Regions from separate parts of the Pseudomonas vesperimontis genome, predicted to be linked through region 1. Evidence: predicted binding sites of a transcription regulator. Region 1 holds the regulator's gene; each other region holds the start of a gene.
The links. The regulator sigma-54, encoded in region 1, starts transcription at its own class of promoters, with help from an activator protein. The targets are predictions, from matches to a motif close to ANTGGCATNNANNTTGCTNT.
Positions count from the first base shown of each region.

Region 2: nirB (nitrite reductase large subunit NirB) is a predicted target of sigma-54. The motif match lies at 2,656-2,675, and genes of this name have one in related genera.
Region 3: flgB (flagellar basal body rod protein FlgB) is a predicted target of sigma-54. The motif match lies at 2,877-2,896, and genes of this name have one in related genera.

Region 1 is NZ_CP149803.1:2,968,496-2,978,917, reverse strand. It holds gene WF513_RS14175 (carbon-nitrogen hydrolase family protein) at 1-800, shown strand, start outside; gene tldD (metalloprotease TldD) at 803-2,260, shown strand; gene yjgA (ribosome biogenesis factor YjgA) at 2,324-2,842, opposite strand; gene pmbA (metalloprotease PmbA) at 2,946-4,292, shown strand; gene WF513_RS14155 (HPr family phosphocarrier protein) at 4,357-4,629, opposite strand; gene rapZ (RNase adapter RapZ) at 4,642-5,499, opposite strand; gene ptsN (PTS IIA-like nitrogen regulatory protein PtsN) at 5,502-5,975, opposite strand; gene raiA (ribosome-associated translation inhibitor RaiA) at 5,991-6,299, opposite strand; gene WF513_RS14135 (RNA polymerase factor sigma-54) at 6,491-8,005, opposite strand; gene lptB (LPS export ABC transporter ATP-binding protein) at 8,142-8,867, opposite strand; gene lptA (lipopolysaccharide transport periplasmic protein LptA) at 8,870-9,412, opposite strand; gene lptC (LPS export ABC transporter periplasmic protein LptC) at 9,399-9,968, opposite strand; gene WF513_RS14115 (HAD family hydrolase) at 9,976-10,422, opposite strand, start outside.
Region 2 is NZ_CP149803.1:2,021,484-2,031,905, reverse strand. It holds gene nirB (nitrite reductase large subunit NirB) at 1-2,436, opposite strand, end outside; gene WF513_RS09750 (thioesterase family protein) at 2,776-3,228, opposite strand; gene WF513_RS09745 (ABC transporter ATP-binding protein) at 3,482-4,276, opposite strand; gene WF513_RS09740 (ABC transporter permease) at 4,297-5,289, opposite strand; gene WF513_RS09735 (CmpA/NrtA family ABC transporter substrate-binding protein) at 5,347-6,735, opposite strand; gene WF513_RS09730 (transcriptional regulator) at 7,242-7,559, opposite strand; gene WF513_RS09725 (hypothetical protein) at 7,769-8,161, shown strand; gene alaC (alanine transaminase) at 8,198-9,430, opposite strand; gene WF513_RS09715 (ANTAR domain-containing response regulator) at 9,591-10,169, opposite strand; gene WF513_RS09710 (CmpA/NrtA family ABC transporter substrate-binding protein) at 10,171-10,422, opposite strand, start outside.
Region 3 is NZ_CP149803.1:2,446,640-2,457,061, forward strand. It holds gene flgE (flagellar hook protein FlgE) at 1-1,213, opposite strand, end outside; gene flgD (flagellar hook assembly protein FlgD) at 1,268-1,936, opposite strand; gene flgC (flagellar basal body rod protein FlgC) at 1,962-2,405, opposite strand; gene flgB (flagellar basal body rod protein FlgB) at 2,421-2,828, opposite strand; gene WF513_RS11650 (bacterioferritin-associated ferredoxin) at 3,136-3,354, shown strand; gene bfr (bacterioferritin) at 3,647-4,117, shown strand; gene grxD (Grx4 family monothiol glutaredoxin) at 4,179-4,505, opposite strand; gene WF513_RS11665 (molybdopterin oxidoreductase family protein) at 4,626-6,734, opposite strand; gene argF (ornithine carbamoyltransferase) at 7,053-7,973, shown strand; gene WF513_RS11675 (ABC transporter ATP-binding protein) at 7,970-9,076, shown strand; gene WF513_RS11680 (PhzF family phenazine biosynthesis protein) at 9,082-9,882, opposite strand; gene WF513_RS11685 (hypothetical protein) at 10,242-10,422, shown strand, end outside.

The DNA.
Region 1 (10,422 bases):
ATTTGGCGCAGGCAAGACAATTGCTTGAGCAAGCAGCCGTTCAGGGGGCGCGTCTGGCGGTGTTACCAGAAAATTTCGCCGCCATGGGCCGCCGTGATTTAGCGGCACTAGGGCGTGCCGAGGCTTTGGGCGAGGGGCCGATTTTGCCCTGGCTGCGCCAAACGGCCATAGATTTAGGTCTGTGGATTGTGGCGGGGACGTTGCCGCTGCCGTCGGACGGCCAGCCTGAAGCCAAGGCGCATGCCTGTTCATTGCTGATCGATGACAAGGGCCAGCGGGTGGCGCGCTACGACAAGTTGCACCTGTTCGATGTGGACGTCAGCGATAACCATGGCCGCTACCGCGAGTCGGATGATTACGCATTCGGCGGCCATGTGGTGGTGGCGGATACCCCCTGTGGCCGGTTGGGGCTGACGGTCTGTTACGACCTGCGCTTCCCCGAGCTTTACAGCGCTTTGCGAGCGGCGGGCGCCGAATTGATCAGCGTGCCCGCGGCCTTCACCGCCATGACTGGCGCCGCCCATTGGCAGGTACTAACCCGTGCGCGCGCGATTGAAACCCAGTGCTATGTGCTGGCCGCAGGCCAAGGCGGTACTCATCCTGGGCCGCGTGAAACCTTTGGCCACTCAGCGCTCATCGACCCATGGGGCCATGTGCTCGCGGAGTTGGCGCAGGGCCCTGGGGTGTTGCTGGCTGCGCGCGATGGCACAGAGCAAGCAGCAATACGCCAGCGCATGCCAATCACCCGACATAAACGATTTTTTGCAGCGGCCGAACCGCGGCTGCCAGGTTTGGAGTAGCTATGAACAATATGTTGGCGTCAGTCAGTGAGCATCTTTTAGGCCCGGGCGGCTTGACCATTGACCATCTGCCGGGTGTCTTGGCTGAGTTAGCGGGCCCCGGAATCGATGCGGCTGATCTGTATTTCCAGAGTCAGGTGTCGGAAACCTGGGCGCTGGAGGATGGCATTGTTAAAGAAGGCAGTTTTAACCTCGATCAGGGTGTTGGCGTGCGCGCCCAGTCCGGTGAGAAAACCGGCTTTGCCTACAGCAATGCGATTACCGCTGACGCCTTAAGTCAGGCGGCGCGTGCAGCCCGTTCGATTGCCCGTGCTGGCCAGAGCGGGCGCGTGCAGGCGTTCAGCAGCCCGTTGGTTAAACCGCTGTATGCCCAAGACAACCCGCTGGATGTGCTGGGCCGGGCGGAAAAGGTCGAGTTGCTCAAGCGTATCGACGTTGCGACCCGTGCCCTTGACCCGCGGATTAAACAAGTGTCAGTCAGCTTGGCGGGCGTTTGGGACCGTATTCTGGTCGCGGCCAATGACGGCAGCTTGGGTGCGGATGTGCGTCCGTTGGTGCGCTTCAATGTCAGCGTAATCGTTGAGCAAAACGGGCGCCGCGAGCGAGGCGGTCATGGCGGCGGCGGGCGCACCGATTACCGCTACTTCCTTGAGCAAACCAGCAATAACGAAGAGCGCGCCATGGGCTATGCCCGTGAGGCGTTGCGTCAGGCGCTGGTTAACCTTGAAGCGATTCCGGCGCCAGCAGGCAGTATGCCAGTGGTGATGGGTGCGGGTTGGTCCGGCGTGCTGCTGCACGAGGCGGTCGGCCACGGTCTTGAGGGCGACTTCAACCGTAAAGGCAGTTCGGCCTACAGCGGCAAAATTGGCGAAAAAGTCGCCTCCAGCCTGTGCACCATCGTTGATGACGGCACCTTGTTTGAGCGTCGTGGCTCCCTGAGCATGGACGATGAAGGCACCCAGACCCAATGCACTACGTTGATCGAAAACGGTGTGCTCAAGGGCTATATGCAAGACAAGCTTAACGCGCGCTTGATGGGCGTGGCCGCCACCGGCAACGGTCGGCGCGAATCCTATGCACACCTGCCCATGCCGCGCATGACCAACACCTACATGCTGGCGGGCGAAAGTGATCCGGAAGAAATCATCCGTTCGGTGAAAAAAGGCATCTACTGCGCCAACCTTGGCGGCGGTCAGGTGGATATCACCAGCGGCAAGTTCGTATTTTCTACCAGCGAAGCTTATTTGATCGAGGACGGTAAAATCACCGTACCGGTCAAAGGCGCCACCCTGATCGGTAACGGCCCGGAAGCCATGAGCAACGTGTCGATGGTCGGCAACGATTTGGCGCTGGACAGCGGCGTCGGCACCTGCGGCAAAGACGGCCAGTCAGTGCCAGTGGGCGTCGGCCAGCCAACGTTGAAAATCGATGCCATCACCGTCGGCGGTACGGGTACGTAGAGGCGGTTAAGGCGCGCGTTGGGTGGGTTACGCCGAAGGCGTAACCCACCCAACGCGGCAAGATCAACGCAAGCCGCGTTGCGCTTCATCCAGTTCGCGGATGTATTTGAAGATTTTGCGTGAAGCACCAGGCGCTTTGTTCTGCGCCAGCTCATGCTGAGCTTGGCGTGCCAACTGACGCAGGTATTGGCGGTCGGCGTCGGCGTACTGGCCGACAAAGGCTTCGAGGGTGTCATCGTTACCGTTGATCAAGCGGTCACGCCAACGCTCAAGGTTATGGAAGCGTTCGTTGTATTGGCGCGTTGAGGCGTCGAGTTGGTCGAGCAAGGTCAGGATGGATTCGATGTCCTGATCGCGCATCAGCCGGCCGATAAACTGCATATGGCGCTTTTTTGCGGCATTCGCAGTGTGCTTGGGTGCTTCGGCAAGTGCGCGGCGCAGCTCGTCGGTCAGCGGCAGCTTGTTCAGCAGGTCGAGTTTAAGGGTGGTCAGGCGTTGCCCCAGATCTTGTAGCGCATGCAACTCGCGTTTGACTTGGGTTTTGCTCTTCTCGCCGGAGAAGTCGTCAAGGTATTCAGACATGGTGGCGGTCCAGTGGAAAACGCCGACATGATAGCAGCAAGTTTCCAGCTGTAAGCGACTGGCCTGCGTGGCCGCGCTTGCCGCTTATCGTTCAGGAGTTTTTATGAGTGCAGTAGATACAGTTGGGCCTCAGGCCGTAGCGCAATTACAGGCCCAGGTAGAGCAGATCATCGCTGAGGCGAAAAAGCAGGGCGCGAGTGCCTGTGAGGTGGCGGTATCAGTGGAGCAGGGCTTGTCCACCACGGTGCGTCAGCGCGAAGTGGAAACGGTTGAATTCAACCGTGATCAAGGGTTTGGCATCACCTTGTATGTGGGGCAGCGCAAGGGCTCGGCCAGCACGTCGGCCACCGGGGACGCGGCTATTCGCGAGACGGTGGCGGCGGCTCTGGCCATTGCCAAACATACCTCCGAAGACGAATGCGCGGGTTTAGCGGATGCCGGGCTGATGGCGCGTGAGTTGCCGCAGTTGGACCTCTATCACGCCTGGGCGATCACCCCAGAACAGGCCATCGAACAAGCACTACGCTGCGAGGCAGCGGCATTTGCGGCAGACCAGCGGATCAAGAATGCTGATGGCACCACCCTTAATACCCATCAAGGTTGCCGGGTTTACGGTAACAGCCATGGTTTTATCAGTGGCTATGCCAGTACTCGCCACAGCCTGAGCTGCGTGATGATCGCCGAAGCCGATGGGCAGATGCAGCGTGACTACTGGTATGACGTCAATCGCCAAGGCGAGTTGCTGGCGGACGCCGGCAGCATTGGCCAGCGCGCTGCTGAGCGGGCGGTGAGCCGTTTGGGTGCGCGGCCGGTGCCAACCTGCGAAGTGCCGGTGCTGTTTGCCGCAGAGCTAGCCGGTGGCTTGTTTGGCAGCTTTTTAGCGGCTATTTCGGGCGGCAACCTGTACCGCAAGTCGTCATTTCTTGAGGGCACCTTGGGCCAGCAATTATTCCCCGAGTGGCTAACGCTGGGTGAACGCCCGCATATTCCGCGCGCGCTCGGCAGTGCCGCTTTCGATGGTGATGGTTTGGCAACCTATGCCAAATCTTTTGTTGAGCGTGGCGAGTTACTCTCTTACGTACTCGGCACATACTCCGGGCGCAAGCTGGGTATGCCCAGCACGGCTAACTCCGGCGGCGTGCATAACCTGTTCGTCAGCCACGGCGATGAAGACCAAAAAGCCTTGCTCAAGCGCATGGGTCGCGGCCTGTTGGTCACTGAGTTAATGGGCCAAGGTCTGAACATGGTCACCGGTGATTATTCGCGTGGCGCGGGTGGTTACTGGGTAGAAAACGGCGAAATCCAGTTCCCGGTGCAGGAAGTCACCATCGCCGGCAACATGCGCGACATGTTCAAACAGATTGTCGCGGTGGGCAGTGACGTGGAGTTGCGCGGTAATATACGTACCGGCTCGGTGCTAATTGAGCGCATGACGGTGGCAGGTAGCTGATTTACAGGCATAAAAAAGGGGCTGTCGCTTAAGCGTACAGCCCCTTTTTTATGCCGTGGGCGTTTTACTCGCCTTCGTCGAAGAAGTTGTTGATCAAGTCACTCAGGGCCGCCAGTGCGTCGTCTTCCAACTCGCCTTCGGTATGCACGTGCACGGCTGTGCCTTTACCCGCAGCCAGCATCATCACGGCCATAATACTTTTGCCATCAACCAAGGTTTCTGGGCTGCGGCCGACCTTCACGTGGCAAGGAAAGCGCCCAGCGACGCCAACAAACTTGGCGGCTGCGCGGGCGTGTAAACCCAGCTTATTGATAATGGTGATTTCGCGTGCAGGCATCGCGGTAATTCCTTAACTGAGGTCGCGGTGGCGAATCTGCACGTTTTTTAGGATGGGTTTTAGCGTTTCACCCAGACGGCTGGCCAGGTACACCGAACGGTGATGGCCGCCCGTGCAGCCAATCGCCACCGTGACATAGGCGCGGTTGCTGGCAGCAAAACGCGGCAACCATTTGCTCAGGTAGGCGAGGATGTCTTGGTACATGTCTTCGACATCGGCTTGGGCCGACAGGTATTCAATCACAGGTTGGTCGAGGCCCGAGAAATCGCGCAGATCTGGCTTCCAATAGGGGTTCGGCAAGCAGCGCACATCGAAGACCAAATCAGCATCCACTGGCATACCGCGCTTAAAACCAAAAGACTCCAGCAAAAATGCAGTACCCGGCTCAGGCTGGTTAAGCAGGCGTAACTTGAGGCTGTCGCGCAGTTGATACAGATTGAGGTGAGTGGTGTCGATCTTCAGGTCGGCCAAGTCGATGATCGGCCCCAGCAGCAGGCTTTCGTCGGCGATGGCCTCAGCCAGCGAGCGGCTTTCGTTGGTCAGCGGATGGCGCCGGCGGGTTTCTGAGAAGCGTTTGAGCAGCGTTTCTTCGTCGGCATCCAGGTAGATCACATCGCACTTGATATGCCGAGCACGAACTTCCGCGAGCAACTCGGGAAAGCGCTGCAGATGGCTCGGTAAGTTACGTGCATCAATCGACACCGCGACCTGCGGGTGCAGCAGTTCGGTGTGCACCAGCGCGCGTTCAGCGAGTTCAGGCAGCAGGCCGGCGGGCAGGTTATCAATGCAGTAGAAACCGTTATCCTCGAGCACATTGAGGGCGGTGCTCTTGCCGGAGCCGGAGCGACCGCTGACGATGATCAGGCGCATGCTCAGGCTCTATTGAGTTGGTTTTGTGTGTCGACTACCACTTGGTACAGCGCTTCGCTGCTTGCGGCTTGGCGCAGGCTGGCACGTACCTCACTGCGGTCGAGCATGCTGGCGATTTGTCGCAGCAACTCTAAGTGAGCATCCGTGGCCGCTTCTGGCACCAGTAGGACAAACAGTAGGTCCACAGGCGCACCGTCGATGGCGTCAAAATCCACCGCGGCATCTAAGCGCAGCAGCGCGCTGATGGGCGCTGTACAGCCCGGCAGGCGGCAGTGTGGAATGGCGATGCCGTTACCGAAACCGGTGGAGCCGAGTTTCTCGCGGGCAATTAGGCTTTCGAAAATATCTTGGCCATCCAGGTCAGGCAGCTCACGCGCCACCAGGTTGGCAATCTGTTCGAGAACACGCTTTTTACTGCCGCCCGGCACGTTCACGAGGGAACGACCGGGGGTCAGGATAGTTTCAAGTCGGATCATAGGAGATAGACGACGTCAGCGAGCCATAGCACCCTGTTGACGATCGAGCTGTTTTTCCTTGTGTTTGATGAGTTGTCGATCGAGTTTGTCAGTCAATAAATCGATGGCGGCGTACATGTCGTCATGCTCGGCATTGGCGACGATTTCACCGCCTGCGATATGCAGGGTCGCTTCGATTTTCTGCTTGAGCTTCTCGACCTCCATGATGACTTGTACGTTGGTGATTTTGTCGAAGTGGCGTTCTAATCGGCCGAGTTTTTCGCCGATGTAGTTACGCAGGGCGTCGGTCACATCCAGCTGGTGTCCACTGATGTTGACTTGCATACCGCTTTCTCCTTGTTGCCGTGTGTAAGAAGCAGGTAATAGACCTGCCGCCGGAACACTGTGGCGTGGAAGACGCTGTCAGAACAAGCCCGCAGCCACCGCTAATTGCTTAGTTGCAGTATGGCTGCTTAGCAAAATATGTGGCGTAGGGTGTTGTGCGCAGAATGAGCTGTCTTCCTTCTTGTGGCTGCCTAAATCAATCGCTTGCGCTCACTGGAAGGCGCTATTGCGAGGGATTCACGGTATTTGGCGACCGTGCGGCGGGCAACTTGAATGCCTTGTGCTTCCAGTAGACCAGCGATCTTGCTGTCACTCAATGGCTTTTTCGCATTTTCCGCGGCGACCAATTTTTTGATGATGGCGCGAATAGCTGTGGACGAACATTCGCCGCCCTCAGAGGTGCTGACATGGCTGGAGAAGAAGTATTTCAGCTCATAAATACCGCGCGGGGTGTGCATAAATTTCTGCGTGGTTACCCGCGAAATCGTCGACTCATGCATGCCCACCGCCTCCGCGATATCGTGCAGTACCAAGGGCTTCATCGCCTCGTCGCCGTAATCGAGAAAGCCGCGTTGGTGCTCGACTATTTGCGTCGCCACCTTCATCAAGGTCTCGTTGCGGCTTTGCAGGCTTTTGATAAACCAGCGCGCTTCTTGCAGTTGGTTACGCATGAAGGTGTTATCGGCACTGGAGTCGGCGCGCTTCACAAAGCCGGCGTACTGGGCATTGACGCGCAGGCGCGGCATGGCTTCTTGGTTTAGCTCCACCAGCCAGCGCTCGTTGTGTTTACGCACGATCACATCAGGCACCACGTATTCCGGCTCGCTGGACTCGATGTGCGAGCCGGGGCGCGGATTGAGACTCTGAATCAAGTCTATGACTTGGCGCAGCTCATCTTCCTTGAGCTTCATGCGGCGCATCAGTTGGCTGTAGTCGCGGCTGCCGAGCAAGTCCAGGTAGTCGCCCGCCAAGCGTTGGGCCTCGTTTAACCACGGGGTGCTAGTGGGCAGCTGGCGCAGTTGCAAGAGTAAGCATTCGCCCAGATTGCGCGCGGCGATGCCGGTGGGCTCGAACTGCTGAATGCGGTGCAGCACGGCTTCAACTTCGTCCAGCTCAATGTCCAGTTCCGGATCGAAGGCCTCGACCACTTCTTCCAGGGTTTCTTCGAGGTAGCCTTGCTGGTTGATGCAGTCGATCAGGGTCACGCCAATCAAGCGATCTTTGTCCGACATCGGCGCCAGGTTTAGCTGCCAGAGCAGGTGGCTTTGCAGGCTTTCACCGCTGGAGGTGCGGGTGGTGAAATCCCACTCGTCATCGTCGTTGGTGTTGCTGGGCAAGCTGCTGGCGCTGGTTTGGTAAATGTCTTCCCACGCGGTATCGACCGGTAGCTCGTTAGGAATACGCTCACCCCAATCGCCTTCTTCCAAGTTGTCCACGGTCTGGGTGGCTTCTTGATAGCTGGTTTCTTGATAGGGTGCTTCGGGCTGTTCGCTGGGGCTGGCGCTTTCTGCGCCATCGGCCATGGGGTCCGAATTGTCGAAATCCTCGCCTTCTTCTTGGCGTTCGAGCATCGGGTTAGATTCCAATGCCTCTTGGATCTCTTGTTGCAGATCCAAGGTCGACAGTTGGAGCAAACGGATGGCCTGTTGCAGCTGCGGTGTCATCGTCAGCTGCTGGCCCATTCTCATGACGAGCGATGGTTTCATTGCAGACCTTATTTACCGGCGTCTATGCGCAATCCACTACGGGCGTTTTAAAAAATGCCACTTGGAAGCAAATTATATGCCTGACTCTAAGGGGTTTGCCTAGCCTTGGCTGTGGCCAAAAAGAGAAAAGCTGCAGTTACAGCTTGAACTCGTGCCCCAAGTAGACTTCTTTGACTATTTGGTTGGCGAGGATGGCCTCGGCATTACCTTCGGCGATCAGCTGGCCATCACTGACAATATAAGCTGTTTCACAAATATCCAGAGTCTCGCGCACGTTATGGTCGGTGATCAACACACCGATGCCCTTGGCCTTGAGGTGATGGATGATCTGTTTGATATCGCCAACGGAAATCGGATCAACACCAGCGAACGGCTCATCGAGCAAAATAAACTTGGGGTTGGTTGCCAGCGCGCGAGCGATTTCCACCCGGCGACGTTCACCGCCCGACAGGCTCATGCCGAGGTTGTCGCGGATGTGACTGATGTGGAATTCCTGCAGCAGGCCTTCGAGTTCTTTGCGCCGCGCTGCACCGTCGAGGTCTTTGCGGGTTTCTAAGATGGCCATGATGTTGTCAGCCACGCTGAGCTTGCGGAAAATCGAAGCTTCCTGCGGCAAATAGCCGATACCGGCGCGCGCGCGGCCATGCATCGGTTGATGGCTGACGTCGAGGTCATCAATCATCACCCGACCCTGATCAGCTTGGACCAAGCCGACGATCATGTAAAAACAGGTGGTTTTACCGGCGCCGTTGGGGCCAAGTAAACCGACGATCTGCCCGCTCTCGATGCTCAGGCTGACGTCACGCACGACTTGGCGACCTTTGTAGCTTTTGGCCAAGTGTTGGGCTTTCAATGTGGCCATTTTTACTGCGCCTGTTGTTCAGCGGGTTTGTTCTTTGGCTGGATCACCATATCAATGCGCGGACGTGGCGCGGTGACATTGGTGCCAGTGGCGCGGCCGGCATTGACGATTTGGCGTTGGGTGTCATAAACGATTTTCTCGCCTTCGAAGGTGTTGCCTTCCTGGATCACCTTGGCCTGATCAATTAGCACGACGCGCTCGTTGGCCATAAAGTACTGAATGGTCAGGCCATAGGCCTTAACGATCTGTTTATCGGCTGAGGGCTGTTGCTCGTAGTAGGCCGGCCTGCCGACTGAGGTGAAGACTTCAACATCGCCCTGAGCATTCTGGGTAATGGTGACAGTGTCGCCGGTGACTTTCATGCTGCCTTGGGTGATGACGACGTCGCCGCGATACACTGCCACGCCTTGTTTGTCATCGAGTTCGGCGCTGTCAGCCTGAATACGGATCGGCTGTTCGCGGTCGGATGGCAATGCCCACACGCTGGCACTGCCGAGTGCGACGCTGAGGCTGAGTAGTAGGGGGAGGGTATTAACGAGCCTCATGCAGACCTCTTACGTTGGACAGCAGGAGCATCCTGCCGTCATTCAAGTACGCTTTCATTCCTTGTGCCGTGGTCACCCCATTGGCCGCGTCGATTCTAACGGCTTGCTGGGTCTGCGCATATTCCTTCTCGGGGAAGATGGTCAGGCGGCTGGTGGTGAGAATAGTCGGGCGGCCTTTGGCATCAATGCGATCAACGCGAACGCTGTCGATCAATTCGACTTCAGTGCCGCCAGACGATACCTCACCACGCTCGCTGCGGATCTTCCAAGGCAGTTCTGTGCCGCGAAACAGGTTCATATTTGGGCGGGTCATCAGGGTGATATCACTGGCCCTAAGGTGCTCGACCTTGTCGGCGGTCAGCTCATAGTGCAGCTTACCGTCGGCTTGGTATTGCACGGTGTAGGTGTTGGTGGCGTAAAAATCGATGGCCGTGTCGGTCCCGGCAGCATTCGGCTGCTGGTTGAAGCTTTCTGGGCTGAGGTTCCAAAAGCCGAGTGCAGCCACAAGCAGAGCGACACCGGCGATCAGGGCAACATTGAATAATTTGCGGGGCATGATGAGCCTATAGATAATCGGCTTGAGCAGCTTCAAGGGTGCCTTGGGCGTGCATGATCAGTTGGCAAAACTCGCGTGCCGCGCCTTCACCGCCGCGCGCATGAGTGACGCCATGGGCATGTTGGCGGACAAAACTGTCGGCGCTGGCAACGGCCATGCCCAGCCCTACGCGGCGGATCACCGGCAGATCGGGCAGGTCGTCACCCAGGTAGGCAACTTGTGAGTAGTCTAGCCCTAGTTCACCCAGTAACTCGTCTAATACCACCAGCTTGTCTTCGCGGCCCTGATAAAGATGTTGAATGCCTAGGTTCTGTGCGCGGCGCTCAACCACCGGCGTTTTGCGACCGCTGATAATGGCGGTGCGCACGCCTGAATTGATCAACATCTTGATGCCATGGCCGTCGAGGGTGTTGAAGGTTTTGAACTCGCTGCCGTCGACCAGAAAATACAGCTT
Region 2 (10,422 bases), 950 kb from region 1:
GCGGTCGAATTCTTTCTTCAGCTGCGGTTTGGCCAGCTGTTCCTTCCAAGGGTCCTGCTCGAACGACAGCGAGAACAGCAGGCGCTCATGCAAGGCCTTGCGCTGCTCGGCGTTCTCCAGCACGCCTTTCTTGATATGTTCCATACCCACGCGCTGCATGTAGTGCACGGTGCGCTCAAGGTAGAAGGCTTCTTCGCGGTAGAGCTGGAGGAAGGCCAGGCTGTATTCCATGACGTCTTCGGCGGTCTTAACCTTGACGAAGAACTCGCCGGCCTCGGTCTTGATTCCGCCGTTGCCGCCGATATAAAGCTCCCAGCCGGAGTCGACGCCAATGATGCCGACGTCTTTGATGCCAGATTCGGCGCAGTTACGCGGGCAACCGGAGACCGCCAACTTGACCTTGTGCGGCGACCACATATTGAACAGTGCGTGCTCAAGGTCGATGCCCATCTGCGTCGAGTTTTGCGTACCAAAACGGCAGAATTCGCTGCCGACGCAGGTCTTCACGGTGCGGATGGATTTGCCGTAGGCGTGGCCGGACGGCATGTCGAGGTCCTTCCAGACGCCGGGCAGGTCCTCCTTCTTAATGCCTAGCAGGTCGATACGTTGACCGCCGGTAACCTTGACCATGGGCACGTTGTATTTGTCGGCGACATCGGCGATGCGGCGTAGCTCCGAGGCGTTGGTGACGCCGCCCCACATGCGCGGTATCACCGAATAGGTGCCGTCTTTCTGGATATTGGCGTGGGCGCGCTCGTTGATAAAGCGAGACTGCGGGTCGTCCTTGGCCTCGCCTGGCCAAGTGGAGATCAGGTAGTAGTTCAGCGCCGGGCGGCAGGTGGCGCAGCCGTTCGGCGTGCTCCAGTTGAGGAAGGTCATGGTTGCCGGGATGCTGATCAGGTGCTGTTCACGGATCGCCTTGCGGATCTGACCATGGTTGAGGTCGCTACAGCCGCAGATGGCTTTTTCGCTCTTGGGCTTCACGTCCGCAGCGCCGCCGACGGTATTGATCAGGATTTGCTCAACCAGGCCAGCGCAGGAGCCGCAGGAGCTGGCGGCCTTGGTCTGCTTTTTGACATCATCGACCGAGAACAGCCCGTGTTGCTGAATGGCTTTGACGATAGTGCCTTTACACACACCGTTGCAGCCGCACACTTCCATGTCATCGGGCATTGACATGGCCTTGTTCTGGCCTTGATGGCCGGTGTCGCCAATGGCGTTTTCGCCGATGCCGGCCGCACCAAACATCAGGTGATCGCGAATCTCGCTGACGTTGTGGTTTTCGCGGATCTGACGGAAGTACCAACCGCCGTCGGCGGTGTCGCCATAGAGGCAGGCACCAACCAGGACGTCGTCCTTGATCACCAGCTTCTTGTAGACGCCGCCGATGGGATCAGAAAGGGTGATGGTTTCGGTGCCTTCGGCGCCCATAAATTCACCGGCGGAGAACAGGTCGATGCCAGTGACTTTGAGTTTGGTCGAGGTGACCGAGCCCTGATAGCGGGCGAAGCCGAGTTGGGCGAGGTGATTGGCGCAAACCTTGGCCTGCTCGAACAGCGGTGCCACTAGGCCGTAGGCGATACCACGGTGGCTGGCGCATTCGCCGATGGCGTAGACCCGTGGATCGAAGGTTTGCAGGGTGTCGTTGACCAGGATGCCGCGGTTGCAGGCGATCCCGGATTGTTCCGCCAAATCACTGTTGGGGCGGATACCAGCGGCCATCACCACCAGGTCAGCGGGGATGACGTCACCGTCTTTAAACTTCACCGCGCAGACCCGGCCTTCGCCGTTGTCCAATAGTTCGGCGGTGAGCTTGGGCAGAAGGAACTTCAGGCCACGGTCTTCCAGCGATTGCTGCAGCAAGCGTCCGGCGGTGGCGTCGAGTTGGCGCTCCATCAACCAATCGCCGAGGTGCACTACGGTGACATCCATGCCGCGCAACTTAAGGCCGTTAGCCGCTTCCAGGCCCAGCAGGCCGCCGCCGATGACTACCGCATGCTTATGGGTCTTGGCAGTTTCCATCATCATCTGGGTATCGGCGATGTCGCGGTAACCGATCACCCCGACCAGGTCTTTGCCTGGAATTGGCAGGATAAACGGGTTGGAGCCGGTGGCGATAAGCAGGCGGTCGTATTCGGCCGATGTGCCGTCATCCGCAATGACCAGGCGCTTCTTGCGGTCGATGCTGACCACCTTACGGTTGAGCATCAACTGGATGTTGTTTTCGGCATACCAGTTGAGATCGTTGAGCACGATTTCCTCAAAGGTTTGCTCGCCGGCCAACACAGGGGAAAGCAGGATGCGGTTGTAGTTCGGGTGCGGTTCGGCACCGAACACCGTAATGTCATAGAGATCTGGGGCGAGCTTGAGCAGCTCTTCTAGGGTGCGTACACCCGCCATACCGTTGCCGACCATTACCAGCTTGAGCTTTTGCATGCTGGCTATCTCCTGAATAAAAAATCGCGTAGAAGGTGTCCAGAGCACTGTGTAAGGCTGCTCCGCGACGGCTCGAAGAAGGATTGCCCTAAACGGCAGGCCAAAAAAAAAGCGTCCCGCCAGTTACCTAGCGAGGACGCCTTTGTCCAAGATCCCGATCTACCGGGAAGTGCTGTCCTCTTCGTTGAGGGCTGCGCTTTATTAAATTGTAATTTTAATAATGCAGGGCTTGTGCCAACTTGTGATGTGCCGAGTTAAGCGGGACACAGCGCATGTTGCCGAGTATGAGCGCGCTGTTATGCACTTTTTGAAGACGCCCTGCGCTGCATTGGTGCGCGTTTATTGGGCCGGGTTAAGCCAGTTGACCTTGTTGAATTTTTCACTGAAGGCTGCAGGCATTTGCACCACCTTGCCCAGTGTGTAGTTGAAGAAAACAAAGCCGGATTTGGCCATGGCCACTAACGCGCCGTCAGCGGGGCGTGTGATGCGAAAGGTAATATCGCCGCCATAAGGGTTGAAATCCATTACGCCGACCTCGAACAGCAATTGATCGCGGGCATGCGCTTCCGCGCGGTAAGTGGTAGCGAGGTCGGTGACGATGATGCCAGTGCCGCCTTCTTGGGTTTCTTCGATGCCAAATTCAAACAGAAAGCGTGCCCGCGCTTCGGAAATCATTGAGATCATCGAATCGTTGCCGAGGTGGTTGGCGGCATTGATATCGGTCACCCGCACAGTCAGGTGGGTGGCGTAGCAGAACTGGTCTTCGGGAAATTCAAGGGTCAGGCGGGCCATGGACGATTCTCGTTCGGGCGTGAGGGGCGTGTGACGTGGTTGCGCTATTGTACGCGGCCAAACAGTGGCACGAGATGTCAGTTAGCGCGCGAATTAACGCCGTGTTTTTACCCTATGAGTTTGCAGCTGCCTCTAGGGCACGGAACGATACAGCTGCCGGGCTGACTGTATCTGTTCGGCACTCCCTCTGTTCTTACCAGGCAAAGTTACCGCTCAGCCAGGCCTGCAACTGGCTGAGTAGTTTTGGCGCTGTTTAGGCGGCCGGGCGCAGTTGCTTCTGGTAGAGGAACTCCAGCACGGCAGCGCGATACTCGTGGTAGCGCGTATCGTGGGCCAAAGCGATGCGTTCACGCGGGCGCTCCAGCGCCACCTCAAGAATCTCGCCAACACCGGCCGCCGGACCGTTGCTCATCATCACAATGCGGTCGGACAGCAGCACGGCTTCGTCGACATCGTGGGTGATCATGATCACCGTATTACCGAGGTCGGCATGAATCTCCATCAGCGAGTCCTGCAGATGGGCACGGGTCAGTGCATCAAGGGCGCCGAAAGGTTCGTCCATCAACAGTACTTTGGGCTGCATGGCCAGGGCGCGAGCGATGCCAATACGTTGTTTCATCCCCCCGGAGATTTCGCTGGGGCGTTTGTCCTTGGCATGCATCATGTGCACCAGGTGCAAGTTGTGCTCAATCCATTCACGCATTTCACGGCGTGTTTTTTTGCCCTGGAACACCTGGCGAACGGCCAATTCGACGTTCTGATAGCAGGTTAGCCAAGGCAGCAAGCTGTGGTTCTGGAACACCACAGCGCGCTCCGGCCCTGGTTCATTGACTTCGCGGCCATCGAGGATCACGCCACCCGTGGTGGCCTGATGAAGGCCCGCAACAATATTCAATACAGTAGATTTTCCGCAGCCGGAATGGCCGATCAAGGAGACAAATTCGCCCTTGTCGATTTTCAGATTTACGTTCTGCAGTGCGCAGTACAGACCCTTGTCGGTGGGGAAGCTGATGCCAACGCCGGTTAGTTCAAGGTGTGCATGGTTCATGTAAGGCTCCTGAGTGTGGCTTAGCGCAGGTCAGCGTTTTTGTCCCAGCTAACACGGCGCTGGAGCATAAGCATAAGGCGATCGAGAACGAAGCCGATCAGGCCGATGACAACCACCGCGACCATAATCCGACCCAGTGAGTTGGAACTGCCATTCTGAAACTCATCCCAGATAAACTTCCCCAGGCCTGGGTTTTGCGCGAGCATTTCCGCCGCGATCAACACCATCCAGCCAGTGGCGAGCGATAACCGCAGACCGGTGAATATCATCGGAATAGCGGCCGGTAAGACAATCCGGCGGACATGGCGCATCGGCGAGAGGCTCAGCACGCGGCTTACGTTCTGCAAGTCTTTGTCCAGGTTGGCGACCCCGACGGTGGTGTTGATCACCGTAGGCCACAAGCAGCACAACGCGACCGTGACCGCAGAGGTGACGAAGGATTTGGCGAACAACGGGTCGCTGCTGGTATAGACAGCGCTGACCACCATGGTCACCAGGGGTAACCAGGCCAGTGGTGATACCGGCTTAAAAATCTGGATCAACGGGTTGATCGCGTTATAAATGGGCTTGCTCAGGCCGCAGACAATCCCCAGCGGAATCGCCACCAGTGACGCTATAACGAAGCCTGTCATAACGGTGTACAGGCTGGTGAGTATCTGCTTGAAGAAGGTCGGCTTGCCTGTATAAGGACGAATGCTGACCTCGGCCTCAGGGTTTTTTGCAAGCTTATCGGCGTTTCGTTGTTCTTGGCGCTGGTAGAACGCATCGGCCTTTAGCTGTTCACGTTGGTGCTCCTTAACCAGGCCAACGAACTGAGTGGCCACCTGTGTTGGGCCGGGGAACTTGCCGAGGCTGGTGTTGATACTGCCGGCAGCAATCTGCCAGAACAGAAGAAACACCAGTACACCAATTATCGGCAGCAACAGGTTCGGCAACCAGCGTTCAAGGGCTATGCGCTTGGCAGATTTAAGGCTGTCTTGAATGGGTTGTTGTGCCGCAGCGGGATTGCTCATTGTCGTTTACTCGATACAGAGGGGGCGAATGGTTCGCCCCCTAAGGCAATGGCGAATTTAGAGCTCGGTATCGGCTTTCAGACCAATCGAGAACTGGTTGATGTAGGCGTTGGGCTTGCGTCCATCGTAGGTCAGGCCATCGATAAACTCATTGGTCGGCGCGCGAAAGCCCTCTTCGGCGGCTGGCGGGAAGTCCTCAGCTTTGGCTTTGCCTTCGGCAATCAGCTCATCAGCGGCACTGCGATACACCGCCGGCAGATACACCTGCTTGGCAATGTCGAAGTACCAGCTATCCGGCTTAACTTCGCCGATCTGGCCCCAACGCCGCATCTGCGTCAGGTACCAGATGGCGTCGGAGTAGAAGGGGTAGGTGGCGTTGTAGCGGAAGAACACGTTGAAGTCAGGTATGTCGCGAACATCACCTTTTTCATACTCAAAGGTGCCAGTCATCGAGTTGGCAATTACCTTGGCATCTGCGCCGACGTACTCAGGACGAGAAAGGATTTCTACGGCTTCTTTGCGGTTGGCATTGTTATTTTCATCCAGCCACATGCCGGCGCGGATAAGAGCCTTGATCAGGCGCTTGTGGGTTTCCGGGTTGGCGTCGGCCCAGCCTTTGGAAACGCCCAGTACTTTTTCCGGATTGTTCTTCCATATCTCGTAGTCGGTGATTACCGGCACGCCGATACCCTTGAACACAGCGGCCTGGTTCCAAGGCTCACCCACGCTATAACCATCGATGGTGCCAGCTTCGAGGGTAGCCGGCATTTGCGGGGGTGGTGTAACCGAAAGCAGGACGTCGGCATTCAGCGTGCCGGTAATGTCGCCTTTGGCCGGGGCATAGAAACCAGGGCTGATTCCACCTGCGGCGAGCCAGTAGCGCAGCTCATAGTTATGGGTGGAAACCGGGAAGACCATGCCTAGGTTGAAGGGCTTGCCTTTGGCCTTGTACTGCTCAATCACCGGCTTCAGGACATCGGCCTTGATTGGGTGCACCGGCTTGCCGTTTTCCATCGGCACATGCTTCTTCATTTCCTCCCACACGGCATTGGACATGGTGATGGCGTTGCCGTTGAGGTCCATGGAAAAGGCGGTGACGATGTCGGCCTTGGTGCCGAAGCCGATGGTGGCACCCAGAGGTTGGCCTGCAAGCATGTGAGCGCCGTCAAGCTCGCCGGTGATCACGCGGTCCAGTAGCACCTTCCAGTTGGCCTGCGCCTCCAAGGTTACGTAGAGGCCTTCTTCTTCGAAGAAGCCCTTTTCGTAAGCGATGGCCAGCGGTGCCATATCGGTTAGCTTAATAAAGCCGAGTTTGAGTTCGTCTTTTTCCAATTCGGCAGCCAGGCTCATCTGCAGGCTTAGCGGGTTGAGTAACAGGGCAGCGGCGCAGCTGAAGCCGGCCAAGGTTTTTTTCAGTAAGGAACGGCGAGTATTGAAATGACGCATGGTGATTCCTCAAGTCTCAGAAACGAAAAAAGACGTCAACGGTCAACGCTGCCAGCTTGAGCAGGTTGCCTTTGACGTCTTTGTCTATTCGTCCCGATCACCGCCGTTGGCGATCTGAAGACGGGTGTAAGGTCTACGAGTGTCTTAGCAAGGGGCTTGCCAGCTTTGTTAGATGCCACGCGTGCTATTGCATATAAGGTCCTAAGGAGACCTCTATAGATTCTCGAATAGCGGATTAAATTTGTTTAAATACAGAATGTTAGGATCAATATCTAATTATGTTTGTAGTTATTGAGTAAATAACTGAGCAGTTATTCAGCGCTTCCCAGCCAGCCCATTCAGGCACCATCACGAACCATAGTCGTGCAGCTAAGCGCTTGCTTGAACGCTTTTGGTTCGCTGGGATTAGGCGCGAGGGCAACGCTTCGCTGGCCGCCGCTTCGCCTCGCCTCATTTCGCTAACGTCTTCATCCACCTGCTGTGTGGGCGCATTGCTCGGTGCAGCGTTACTGCGCAGCGGGTCGGCGCTGCGCTTCTTCGGTGAACTCCTTAAGCCAACGCAGTACTTCAACTGCTTCCCAGCGCGTGGGGTCAAACATGGCATAGGCCAGGCCCTGGTAACCGACCACATCCAGCTGGCGGTGATACCCGGCACGCTGCAGTAAGGCTTCGATCTCCGCAAAGCAGGTGTTGAAGTGCACCCGGTTAAACGGCGTTTTGCCCTCGGTGACGATGCCTTCAAGCTGTAATTCATTGACGGTGACCCGGACTTTTTCCAGGGGCATGCGGTTTACGCTGTGTTTCAACTGCAGTACGTCGAGCATCTGGATACTCCTGGTAACGCCTTGTATGAGCCTGTATTCAGGCTTGCACGGTTGGCTGGATGACATGGCCAAGGGTAATCGAAAAATACTGTACAAATAAACAGTATTCGATAATAGTAAGCCCACAGTCTTATCCGATACCTGTTCGATCTCTCCCGCTGTGCGCCGCAAAGTCGACGGCGACAGGTACTGCAAAGGAGTCACTGACAATGCAACAGATGCTGATGACAATTGTGCTGTCGAGCCTCTTGGTCGGTTGCGCGCAACCGCAACGTGATCAACCTCGCGCCAATGGCTCTTACCTAGTGATTGAAAACGGCCAGGCGTGGGCCGTGTTGGTTGCCGATGGTAAGCGCGTGGAGGAGCAGGGTACGGTGGTGGACATGATCAAACTGCCCAGCGAAGGCCTGGCCGTGGCCGCCAGCTACGTGGTGGAAACGGCTAATTGCGGGCGTGTGCAATGGTTGAGTGAACGCTCCGATGCAGCCGACGGCATGACTAATCGGATGTCGCTGCACAGCGGCAACCAATTGGTCCAGAGCGGCTGTGTGATAACCGAGGGCCTTAGTCGGGTGTGGACGGTACTCGATTACTCCGGCTGAAATGTCAGAGAGCACCTCGCGGTGCCCTCTTTACGCTTACTCGCTGTCGACCTTGGCCTTGTTGGCTGGCAGCAGACCATCTGCGCGGAACATGGTTTTGATCCCGCGAAGGGCTTGGCGAATACGGTCTTGGTTTTCAATCAAGGCAAAACGCACATGGTCATCGCCGTAATCACCGAAGCCGATACCGGGCGATACGCAGACTTTGGCCTCCAGCAGCAGCTTCTTAGCGAAATCCAATGAGCCAAGCTGGGCGTACTGCTGAGGTATCTTGGCCCAGACGTACATCGAGGCTTTAGGGTTTTCGACCATCCAACCCAGCTCATGCAGGCCCTTAACCAGCACGTTGCGCCGCTGCCGGTATTGCTCGGCGATATCACGCACGCATTGCTGGTCACCTTCGAGGGCAGCAATCGCCGCCACCTGCAGCGGGGTGAAGGTGCCGTAGTCGTGGTAGCTCTTGATCCGCGCCAGAGCGTTGACCAGTTCCTTATTGCCCACCATAAAGCCGATGCGCCAACCGGCCATGTTGTAGCTTTTCGACAGGGTGAAAAACTCCACGGCGATGTCCTTGGCACCCGGAACCTGCATGATCGACGGGGCTTTCCAGCCGTCGTAAACAATGTCGGCGTAGGCCAGATCGTGAATGACCAGCACGTCATATTGTTTGGCCAGGGCCACTACGCGCTCGAAAAAATCCAGCTCTACGCACTGCGCGGTGGGGTTGGAGGGGAAACCGAGGATCATCATTTTCGGTTTAGGGATCGACTCTCGAATCGCCCGCTCCAACTCGGCGAAGAAGTCTACGCCGGGGATCAGTGGAACTGAACGCACCTGCGCCCCGGCGATTACTGCGCCGTATATATGAATCGGGTAGCTGGGGTTGGGTACCAGCACCGTATCGCCATGGTCTAGGGTGGCGAGCATCAGGTGGGCCAGGCCTTCCTTGGAGCCGATGGTGACAATGGCTTCGCTTTCCGGGTCAATCTCGACCGCGTAGCGGTCTTTGTACCAGCGAGAAATGGCGCGGCGCAGACGCGGAATACCGCGCGAAGTGGAGTAGCCATGGGTGTCTTCACGCTGGGCGACTTGCACCAGCTTCTCAACGATATGAGGCGGCGTAGGTCCGTCGGGGTTGCCCATGCTGAAGTCGATAATATCTTCGCCGCGGCGACGCGCGGCCATCTTCAGCTCGGCCGTGATGTTGAACACGTAAGGGGGGAGTCGATCGATGCGCGCAAAGCGGCGCGGCGCACGTGTGTCAGTCATGTCTATCTCGCAAACGTAAGCGCCCGGAACCGTCCGAGCGACGTTGGCCAGTGCACTGGCCAGATGGCGAAGATAAGCGGCGCGCCAGCCCTCTGTCTAGAGCAGTTGCCGGCAAATTTTGCAACACAGCTGCAAGAACGTGTGGTACCTGCAAGCCTCTTTAGCTGCCGAGCATGTCGTGCATGGCGATGATCTGTTCAGCGACGTGCGCCAGTTTCTGCTGGCGACTCATGGCTTGACGGCGCATCAAGGTGTAGGCCTGTTCCTCGTCGCAGCTTTTCATCTTCATCAACAAACCCTTGGCTAACTCAATGCGCTTTCGTTCGGCTAACTGTGCATCGCGCGCCTGCAACTGAGCGCGCAGTGCCTGGTCGCTTTCGAAGCGCGCCATGGCCACATCAAGGATCGGTTGCAGGCGTTGGACGTGAATACCCTCGACGATATAAGCGCTGACGCCGCTCTGGATCGCTTGGCGCATAACGCCTGGGTCGTGCTCGTCGGTGAACATCACAATTGGGCGCGGCTGGTCGCGGCTGACCAGCACCACCTGTTCCATCACATCGCGGCTGGGTGATTCGGTATCGATCAGAATCACATCAGGACGAACCGCCTCGACGCGCTCGGGCAAGTCGATGGTCAGGCCTGACTCATCAATCACCTCAAAGCCGGCCTCAATAAGTGCCGCTTTGAGGCGTCCAACTTTTTTGGGCGTGTCATTGATCAGCAGTATGCGCAGCATATTAGCGACTCTCCTGCTGGGCGCCGATCGGCGCATCAACCAGGGCGTGCAGGGCAAAGCTGCGGGCATAGCCGGCCGGATCGTTGCCGTCCCAAATCTGGCCACCGAGCAATTGGCTGCTGCGCATCTCGCTTGGTACGGCGATACCGAGGGACTCTGCAGCCTGGCGGTAGAGGTCGAGTTGCTGGACTTGGCGGGCGATGGTCAGGTAGTCCGGGTCTTCACGCAGCAGGCCCCAGCGGCGAAACTGGGT
Region 3 (10,422 bases), 520 kb from region 1:
CGGACAACTCAACGTTGGAGTCCTCCAGCGCGCCAGACTGCAACGCACCTAAGGTGCCGCTGCGCGGCGTGCCTCGTACCGGCTCACCTGACTCAAAAGACTGCACCCAAGCGGTTTTACCCACTGGCGTCAGCCCTTGCACATTGGCGAAGTTGGCCAAGATAACCTGCCCTTGAATATTCGACTGGCCATTGGTGTACCGGGCAAAAATCACCCCGGTATCGTCGATTTCAAGCCCTGCCAACTGGCCAGTGGTGTAACCATCTTGGCTGACGCTATTGACCGCGAAGGTGCTGGCAAATTGAGTGGCCTGACGTAAATCAACATTCACCCCGGTCGCACTCGCGGTTGCGCCGTTGCTTGACCATACCGGCGGGATCGCTGTGTCTGGCGCTGCCGGCACCCAGGTGGTGAGGTCGATGGTGCCGTCTGCGCCCACGCTAAACCCGGTTGGAGCAGAAGCAATAAGAGCGGGGATATCTAGCTGACCCGCTGAGGTGAACTGCAGGTCAACCGAAGAAGGCGTGGTCAGGGCTGGGTTGTCCGGGCTGCGGCCATCAATCAACACGTTCATCTGCCAGTTGTTTGGCCCGGTCTTGAGAAAGTACTGGGTAAACACATGGGAGTTACCCTGAGTGTCATAAATATTGGTCGACGTTGATGAGTTGTAAGACGTGGGGTCAGCCGGATCAAATGGCACCGTGGTCGGCACTAAGTTGGTGGAGTTAAGGTTAAACGTTTGGTCCAGATTACTGGTCGGTAACGGTGCTTGGCTGGCCGTCTGGATTTGCAGGTCAGCCACCACACCATTCTGCAAATTATTATTAGCATCCACCGTATAACCCTGCAGTTTGTAGCCAAAGTTATTGACCATAAAGCCGTCACGGTCGGTACCGAAGTAGCCAGCACGGGTGTAGCTCACATCGCCGTTATTGCTGGTTTGAAAGAAGCCATTGCCGTTGATTGCTAAATCTAGGGCGTTTTGCGTGTTGTTAATGTTGCCTTGGTTAAACAGCTGCGACACGTTGGCGAGCAATACACCGCTGCCTTGAGGATTCTTACCAGAACCCAAAACAGACGCGGCATATACATCGGCGAACTCGGCGCGTGATTGTTTAAAGCCTGCAGTGCCCGCGTTGGCGATGTTGTTGCCGGTCACATTGAGGTCGCTGGTGGCGGCACGCAGACCGCTAAGACCGATATTGAAACCCATGGAAGACTCCTTTGCCGGACAGCCGGCAGCTAAAACCTGGCTAAAAGCTGTTGGTTACTGACCGATCATCTGCACTTGCGACATAGGCACACTACCAAGCCCGGCAAGGTTCAACATCAGCTCACTGCCGCCCAAGGTCACGCTGTCAACGTTGGCCGGTAGCAGGGTGTAAAGGCCCTTAGTGCCCTCGGCATAAGATGCCTGCGCTTCAAATTTGTAGGTGCCCGGCGGCAATAGATTGCCGCTGGCATCTTTGCCATCCCAAATAAAGCTGACGTTACCGGCCGCTTGCTCACCCAGGTTGATGCGGCTTACCGCAGCACCGGACTTGTCGTAAATATTGACGGCGACGTTACTGCTGCTGGTTGGCAAAATCAGGCTAGCTTTGAAGCTCTCGCTGGTATCAACCACAGCTTTGTCGCCCGGCACGATCACCTTGCGGCCCACCAGTGACGAGGCCTGCAGCGCCTGAGAAGACTGATAGCCGGTGACCAGCGAACCCATGCTGGTATTCAATTTTTCAATGCCCTCAACCTGGCTGAACTGCGCCAGCTGGGCGATAAACTCACCGTTGCTTTGCGGCTCCAGCGGGTTCTGGTTATTCAATTGGGCCACCAGCAGATTGAGGAACTCGTTCTTGCCGAGTTCCTTCTTCTGGTTGCTGTCTTGTTTGATCTGGTATTGATCCATCGTCGAAAGGCTGACATCGCCAACAGTACTCATAACCCTGCACTCCTTATTCGCTGGCTTACTGACCCAAGGTCAATACGCGCTGCATCATCTGTTTGGCGGTGTTCATCAATTCGGTGTTGGTCTGGAAGGCCCGGCTGGCGGAAATCATGTCAGCCATTTCTTCCACCACATTGACGTTGGGGTAATAGACGTAGCCGCCTTCATCCGCCGCTGGGTGGTTAGGTTCATAGCGCGGCATCAGGCTGCTCTGGTCTTCAACCACGCCCAGCACCTGAACCCCGGCACCGGCATTGTCTTGGTCGGCAAACAGCGAACCACGGTCACCGCCTTGCGCGGACTGATAAACGGTGGCGAACACCGGGTGCCGCGCGCGGTAGGTTTGGTCAATGCTTGAGGAGACAGTCTCGGCGTTGGCGATGTTGCTGGCGATGGTATTAAGGCGAGTGCTCTGGGCACTCATACCCATCCCGGCGATATTAAAAACACTGCTAAGTGACATGGCTTCAGGCTCCTATTAGTCGCCGCGCAGGGCACTGGTCAGCCCTTTGAACTTGCTGTTGAGCAGGGTAAAACTGGCCTGGAATTGCACCGAGTTTTCCGCGTAATTGGATTGTTCGATTTGCAGATCAACGGTGTTCTGGTCGATCGATGGGCTCATTGGCGTGCGATAGGCGAGGCCCGCGTCACCGGCTGACAGGCCTTCAGCAGCAATGTGCTGGTTGTCTGTTCGATTCAGGCTGACCGCGCCGCGCGAGCCCTTGGCACTCTGCTCAGCCAAAACGCTGGCAAACTGCAGATCACGCGCCTTGAAGTTGGGCGTGTCCGCGTTGGCGATGTTGTTGGCCAACACTTCAGCGCGCTGGGTGCGGAAGCTGAGGGCTTTTTCGTGAATGCCGAGTGCTCTGTCGAAACTGATGCTCATGGTCAGAAACCTTTGCTCGTTGGCGGTACTGTTTTGCGTACAAGACCATAAGCAAAGCCTGTGCCATTTTATTTATTGCATATTTATCAGTCACTTAAGCTGTAGATGCGTTAATAAAAGCGGCAAAGCGGCAAGCGCTTTCCGCCCTCGGCAAGCAGGCGGCAAGGCGCTGGCAACGCAAGGCCGACGTCACGCGCAACAGGTTGCCGACCAGGGAGCATCACGCAATAACATTTAACTTTGACAAGCATTCTCATTAACATTAGTATCTTTAGCACCAGCCACTGCCCTGCCATGAGTGCTCACCATGTATGTCTGTCTTTGCGAAGGTGTTACTGACAGTCAGATCCGCGAAGCCATCTACGAAGGCTGCTGCAGCTACCGTGATGTGCGATCAACCTTGGGTGTTGCCAGCCAATGCGGCAAGTGCGCCTGCCTGGCCAAGCAAGTGGTACGCGAAACATTGAGCGAAGTGCAAAGCAGTCAGGCGGCCATGGCCTACCCGGCCAACTTTGTAGCGGCTTGATAGCGACGCACTGACAAACCGGACCTTGCGTCCGGTTTTTTATGCCCCGCTGTTTATAGCGCCACACACCCACACTCGCAACGCGGCTTAAGCCCGTGACAGCGCCAGCGCCAGCGCTCATAGTCTCTGGCCTTCCTATGTGCCGGCAAATCAACACGTTAGCGCTAAAATGCACACCTTAAACATACTTACTCAGACTGATTTTAACTTTGATTTCAACCGCTTAGGTTTGACAGTCGAAAACCTGCAGCCCAGAATCAGGCGCTAATTCCCCTGCAAGGCAGACGCAGACATGAAAAGCGACAAGAAGGTCATCCAGCATCTGAACAAGATCCTCGGTAACGAGCTGGTCGCGATCAACCAGTACTTCCTGCACGCACGCATGTATGAAGATTGGGGCCTGAAGAAAGTCGGCGAGCATGAGTACCACGCGTCCATCGACGCGATGAAGCACGCGGACAAGCTGATCAAGCGCATTCTGTTTCTCGAAGGCCTGCCTAATCTGCAAGACCTTGGCAAAATCCTGATCGGTGAAAACACCCAAGAAATGCTCGAATGCGACCTGAAAATCGAACACAAAGCGCACATCGACCTGAAAGCAGCGATTGCCTATTGCGAAAGCACCGGTGACTTCGCCAGCCGCGAGCTATTAGAAGACATCCTCTGCGCTGAAGAAGACCATATTGATTGGCTGGAAACTCAGCTCAGCCTAATCAAATCAGTCGGCCTGCAGAATTACCTGCAATCGCAAATGGCCGAATAAACGCCTGCGCCATAAACAACAAACCCCGCACTTGGCGGGGTTTGTTGTTTATGCAGCCTGCTTACGCGTCAGCTTTTTGCGTGGCGTCTTTGATCAGGGTCTGCAGCTCGCCCTTATCAAACATTTCCGCAAGGATATCGCTGCCGCCGACCAGCTCGCCACCCACCCACAGTTGCGGGAAGGTTGGCCAGTTGCCGTACTTTGGCAGGTTGGCGCGAATTTCTGGGTTTTGCAGAATGTCGACAAAGGCGAACTTTTCACCACACGCCATCACAACCTGTGACGCTTTGGAGGAAAAGCCGCACTGCGGAGCGTTCGGTGAGCCTTTCATGTACAGCAGAACGGTGTTGTTAGCGATCTGCTCTTTGATGGTTTCGATGATATCCATTGGGCACCTCAGGGCTTAACTTACCCGACTCTCGGGTCGGCACGGTGGCGGCATTGTAGCGAAAAGCCGAGCGTAATGCTCGGTCTTCCCGGTGACTTTGCACGCCTCAGCAAACCGCTGTCAGGCCGCCTCCACCTGTACCGGCACGCCGTTGAGCGCGGCGTTACCCGACAATGCGTCGAGTTGCCGCTCATCGGTCAGGTCGTTGGCGCTGGCGCCCGGTTGCGCACTGGCAATGCTCATCTGCACGCCCGGGCGCGCATGCCCCCAGCCATGCGGCAGGCTGACCACGCCCGCCATCATCTCGTCGCTGGCCGCTACTTGCACCTCAATCACCCCAACCCGCGAACGCACGCGCACTAACTGGCCGTCGCTGAGCCCGCGCTGGCTAAGGTCTGCCGGGTGCATCAGCAGCTGATGACGCGGCTTGCCCTTCACCAGCCGATGGTAGTTGTGCATCCACGAATTATTGCTGCGCACATGGCGACGGCCAATCAGCAGCAATTCGCCGACCATAGCCGCTGGCTCTGCAGCAAAGCGTTGCAGGTCAGCCATGATCACGCTTGGCGCAGCCTGCACCTGCTGGTTACTGGTTTTCAGCCTTGCCGCCAAGTTGGGCTTGAGCGCACCTAAGTCGAGCCCATGCGGGTGCTCACGCAGTGTGGCAAGGGATAGCTTATGGGCGGATTTATCGCCGTAAGTACCAAAGCGCAGGCCCATATCAATCATCTGCTCGGGGGCCATGGTCGGCTTCAGTGCGGCGCCCGTCTTGGCGGCAAACGCCTTGGCCAGGCCAACAAAGATTTCCCAGTCATGCAGCGCGCCTGCAGGTTTAGCCAGCACCGCTTCATTGAAGCGGGTGACATTGCGCACCGCGAACATATTAAAGGTGGTGTCGTAGTGATCATGCTCCAGCGGCCCAGTTGGCGGCAGGATCAAGTCGGCATAGCGAGTAGTTTCGTTGATGTAGAAGTCAATGCTGAGCATAAACTCCAAGCCATCCAGCGCCTGCTCCAGTTGACGACCATTGGGCGTGGACAGCACCGGGTTGCCGGCCACAGTGACCAATGCACGCACTTGCCCCTCGCCGGCGCTGAGCATTTCCTCAGCCAAGGCCGACACCGGCAATTCGCCGGCGTACTCCGGCAAACCGGAGACGCGGCTCTGCCAGCGGTTGAAATGACCGCCTGAGGTCGAGGCGACAATGTCCACCGCAGGCTCTGTGCACAGCACTCCGCCTACCCGGTCTAGGTTACCGGTCACCAGGTTAATCAACTGCACCAGCCACTGGCACAAGGTGCCAAAGGCCTGGGTCGATACGCCCATACGGCCATAACACACCGCCGATTCAGCGCTGGCAAAATCACGCGCTAACTGGCGAATAGTCATCGCTGGCACCCCGCAGCGTGCGCTCATGGCTTCAGCACTAAACCCGGCGATGGCTTGACGCACTTCATCCAGCCCAGTGATGGCTAAATGGCTGGCACGACCGAGGTTTTCTTCAAACAGGGTATTGAGTAGGCCAAACAACAGCGCCGCATCCTGCCCCGGCCGCACGAATAGATGCTGGTCGGCAATGGCCGCCGTTTCACTGCGTCGTGGGTCGACCACCACCAATTTACCACCGCGCTTCTGAATGGCTTTCAGGCGTTTCTCGACATCCGGCACGGTCATGATGCTGCCGTTAGACGCCAGCGGGTTGCCGCCCAAAATCAGCATAAAGTCGGTGTGGTCGATGTCTGGAATCGGAATCAACAAGCCATGGCCGTACATCAAATGGCTGGTCAGGTGATGCGGCAACTGATCGACCGAGGTGGCAGAAAACCGATTACGGGTCTTCAGCAGACCAAGAAAGTAGTTGCTGTGGGTCATCAGCCCATAGTTATGCACGCTGGGGTTGCCCTGATACACCGCTACGGCGTTCTGCCCATGCGCCGCTTGGATTGCACTGAAGCGCTCGGCCACCAGCTCAAACGCTGCATCCCAGTCAATCGCCTGCCATTCGCTGCCCACACGGCGCATCGGCTGGCGCAGTCGATCGGGGTCACTCTGGATATCTTGCAGGGCCACGGCCTTAGGGCAGATATGGCCACGACTGAACGTATCCTGAGCGTCGCCTTTGATTGAGCGGATCTGCGTGCTGCCATCGTCCATGGCTTCAGTTTCAATGGTTAGGCCGCAAATGGCTTCACACAGATGGCACGCACGGTGGTGGAGGGTCTTAGTCATGGCCGGGCCTCTTGTTATGTTCGATGCGCACAGCACCGTAAGCGTTGGACTATGGCGACTGGTTGCAGGCCACGCCAGCAGGGTTCGCCGCGTGAATTGCGCTGCATCAGGTCAGTCGATGTACACGTGCATCCGCAAGAGCTGCCTCGCCCTGCACGCGCAAGACGCCTTGGCAATTTGCGCCTGATTGGCGTTTGCTTATAAGATCGCGCCTTCCCCGTTTCGTCGCATGGTGCGGCCCCCAGCCGTAGGTTCTGCTGTTTCTTCTATTTATTGAGGCCATTGAACCTGCGCCCCGCTGTTAAAAGGTAGTTAACGATGAGCGCAAGACACTTTCTCTCGCTGATGGATTGCACACCCGATGAACTGGTGAGCCTGATCCGTCGCGGCATGGAGCTGAAGGACTTGCGCAACCGCGGCGTACTGTTCGAGCCGCTGAAAAACCGCGTGCTGGGCATGATCTTTGAGAAAGCTTCGACGCGTACCCGCATCTCTTTTGAAGCCGGCATGATCCAACTCGGCGGTCAGGCTATTTTTCTTTCGCCGCGCGACACCCAGCTGGGCCGTGGCGAGCCGATTGGCGATGCGGCCATCGTGATGTCGCGCATGCTCGACGCGGTGATGATCCGCACCTTTGCCCACAGCACCTTGACTGAATTCGCCGCCCATTCACGGGTGCCAGTGATTAACGGTTTATCCGATGATCTGCACCCCTGCCAGTTGCTGGCCGACATGCAAACCTTTCACGAACATCGCGGCAGCATCAAAGGTAAGACCGTGGTCTGGGTCGGCGATGGCAACAACATGTGCAACTCTTATATAGAGGCGGCCATGCAGTTTGACTTCCAACTGCGCGTGGCCTGCCCCGAGGGCTACGAGCCAAGCGCCAGCCTATTGGCACTCGCTGACGAACGCGTGCAGGTACTGCGTGACCCGCAGCAGGCCGTGGCCGGCGCTCATTTGGTCAGCACCGATGTCTGGGCGTCCATGGGTCAGGAAGAAGAAGCGGCTGAGCGCATGCGCCAGTTCCAGCCGTATCAAGTCACCCGCGCCCTGCTCGATGCAGCCGCCGATGACGTGCTGTTTATGCACTGCCTGCCCGCACACCGCGGCGAGGAGATCAGTTTCGACCTGCTTGACGATCCCCGCTCAGTGGCCTGGGACCAAGCCGAAAATCGCCTGCATGCGCAAAAAGCGCTGCTCGAATTCCTCGTTGATCCGGCGTACCACCACGCATGAGCCAAGCCCTGCTAAACCTTCGCGACCTGAGCTGCGGCTACCCTGAACATAAGGTGGTGCAGCACCTCAACCTGCACCTAAATGCCGGTGACATCGGCTGCCTACTGGGCCCTTCGGGGTGCGGCAAAACCACCACGCTACGCGCCATTGCCGGTTTCGAACCGGTGCTGGAAGGCGAGATTCAGCTGGCCGATCAGGTTATCTCCAAGGCGGGGTACACCTTAGCCCCGGAAAAACGCCGGATTGGCATGGTGTTTCAAGATTACGCGCTGTTCCCGCACCTCAGCGTGGCCGAGAACGTTGCCTTCGGTATCCGCAAGCACGCTAACTGTCAGCGTATTACCGGTGAGCTACTGGACATGGTTAAGCTCAGCCACCTGGGCGCGCGCTACCCACACGAGCTATCCGGCGGTCAGCAACAGCGCGTGGCCTTAGCCCGCGCTTTGGCCCCGGAGCCGCAGTTGCTGTTGCTCGACGAGCCCTTCTCCAACCTTGATGGCGAACTGCGCCGGCGCTTGAGCCACGAAGTGCGCGACATTCTCAAAGCACGCGGCACCAGCGCGATTTTGGTCACCCATGATCAAGAAGAAGCGTTTGCCGTCAGCGACCAAGTCGGCGTGTTCAAAGAAGGCAAACTGGAACAATGGGACACGCCTTTTAACCTCTACCACGAACCACTCACGCCATTTGTGGCCAGCTTTATCGGCCAAGGTTATTTCATCCGTGGGCAAATGCTCAGCCCAGAGTCGGTGCAAACCGAGCTGGGGTTGATTCACGGTAATCGCGCTTATAACTGGCCAACCGGCAGCGCAGTGGACGTACTGCTGCGCCCAGATGACATCGTGTATGACCCAGACAGCTCACAAAAAGCCTTGATCGTCGGCAAAACCTTCCTGGGTGCAGCCACCCTCTATCGCCTGCAACTGCCCACCGGCAGCCAGTTAGAGGCGATCTTCCCCAGCCACGCCGATCACCAACCAGGTCAGCACGTTGGCATTCGGGTGGCGGCCGACCACTTGGTACTGTTCCCCGCACCGGGGAGCATTGCCGCCCAGGTTAGCTTGAGTGAATCAGGCGTGCGCCGCTGCAGCAGCGACAGCTAAACCTCTCACGGCAACATAAGCCGGCCACTGGCAATCAGCAGTGCCTGGCCAGCAATTTTCACCCGTTCGCCCTGCAGCTCACACTGCAGTTCGCCACCGCGTGCAGAACATTGGTAAGCAATCAGGGCATTCTTGCCGAGCTGCTGCGCCCAATACGGGGTGAGCATGCAGTGAGTCGAGCCGGTAACGGGGTCTTCATCGATGCCAATCGCCGGGGCGAAGTAGCGCGAAACAAAGTCATGCCGCTCGCCAACTGCGCTGATCAGCAACCCTAGGCCTGGCAACTTGGCTACCGCCGCGAGATATGGCTGACAAGCCCGTACAGCCGCCTCGCTCGGTAAAATGGCCAATAACTCCTGAATGCCCTGCCCTTCATGCAACGCCAATACACGTTGCACCGGCACACCCAGCGCCTGCTCAACCTCGGCCTGCCACTCGCACGGCTGCGCCCGGCGTACCGGGAAATCCAGTACCAGCTGGCTACCCGCGCGGCTAACTTGCAGCGCACCGGACAAGCAGGTGAAGTCGATCACCTCGCCGGGCTCCTCATACTGCTCAAACAGGACATGAGCCGCCGCCAGTGTGGCATGGCCGCACAGCGGTACTTCAGCGCTGGGGGTAAACCAGCGGATATGCCAAGCCGCGCCCTCCTTCACCACAAAGGCGGTTTCCGCCAGGTTATGTTCGGCGGCGATCTGCTGCATTAGTGCTGCGTTTAGCCAGCTATCGAGGCGATAGATCATCGCCGGATTACCGGTAAAAGGTCGCGAAGCGAAGGCATCGACTTGGTGAAACTCAAGCTGCATGAAGTGGTTCTCCAACTTATTGCCATCCAATTGATGAAGAGAGCAGAGCATGGCGCAGCGCGCTCATCGGCATGCACTACAGCGGTCGACTTTTGCACCGATACAGCTGCACCATCTCAATGCATCGGGTGCAGCGACGGTGCACTGATTAATCGCCAACCGTCCTTATAAATTCACTAAACATAAATAATTCAGTAACTTAAAAAGCTTGGCACGCTGCCTGCTCTACGTCCACCGGTCAGCACAAAGGCGTGTCTGCCGCACATCCGACAACGACGTCATGGCACCCCCTCCTAATTTGGAGATGTGGGCGCCGTGACGTTTTTTTTTGCGTTTTGGGCCTAATTAGGAAGACCGCTATGCGCATGATTAATCTGTCTCTGCTGTCGCTGGCCATTGCTAGCACCACCCTCAGCCACGCCGCCTTCGCCGAACAGGCATTGAGCAACCTTTTCACTCAGGGCAAGCCCACCGTCGATGTCCGCTACCGCTATGAGCACGTCGACCAGGACAACGCCCTGAACAATGCCAACACTCAGA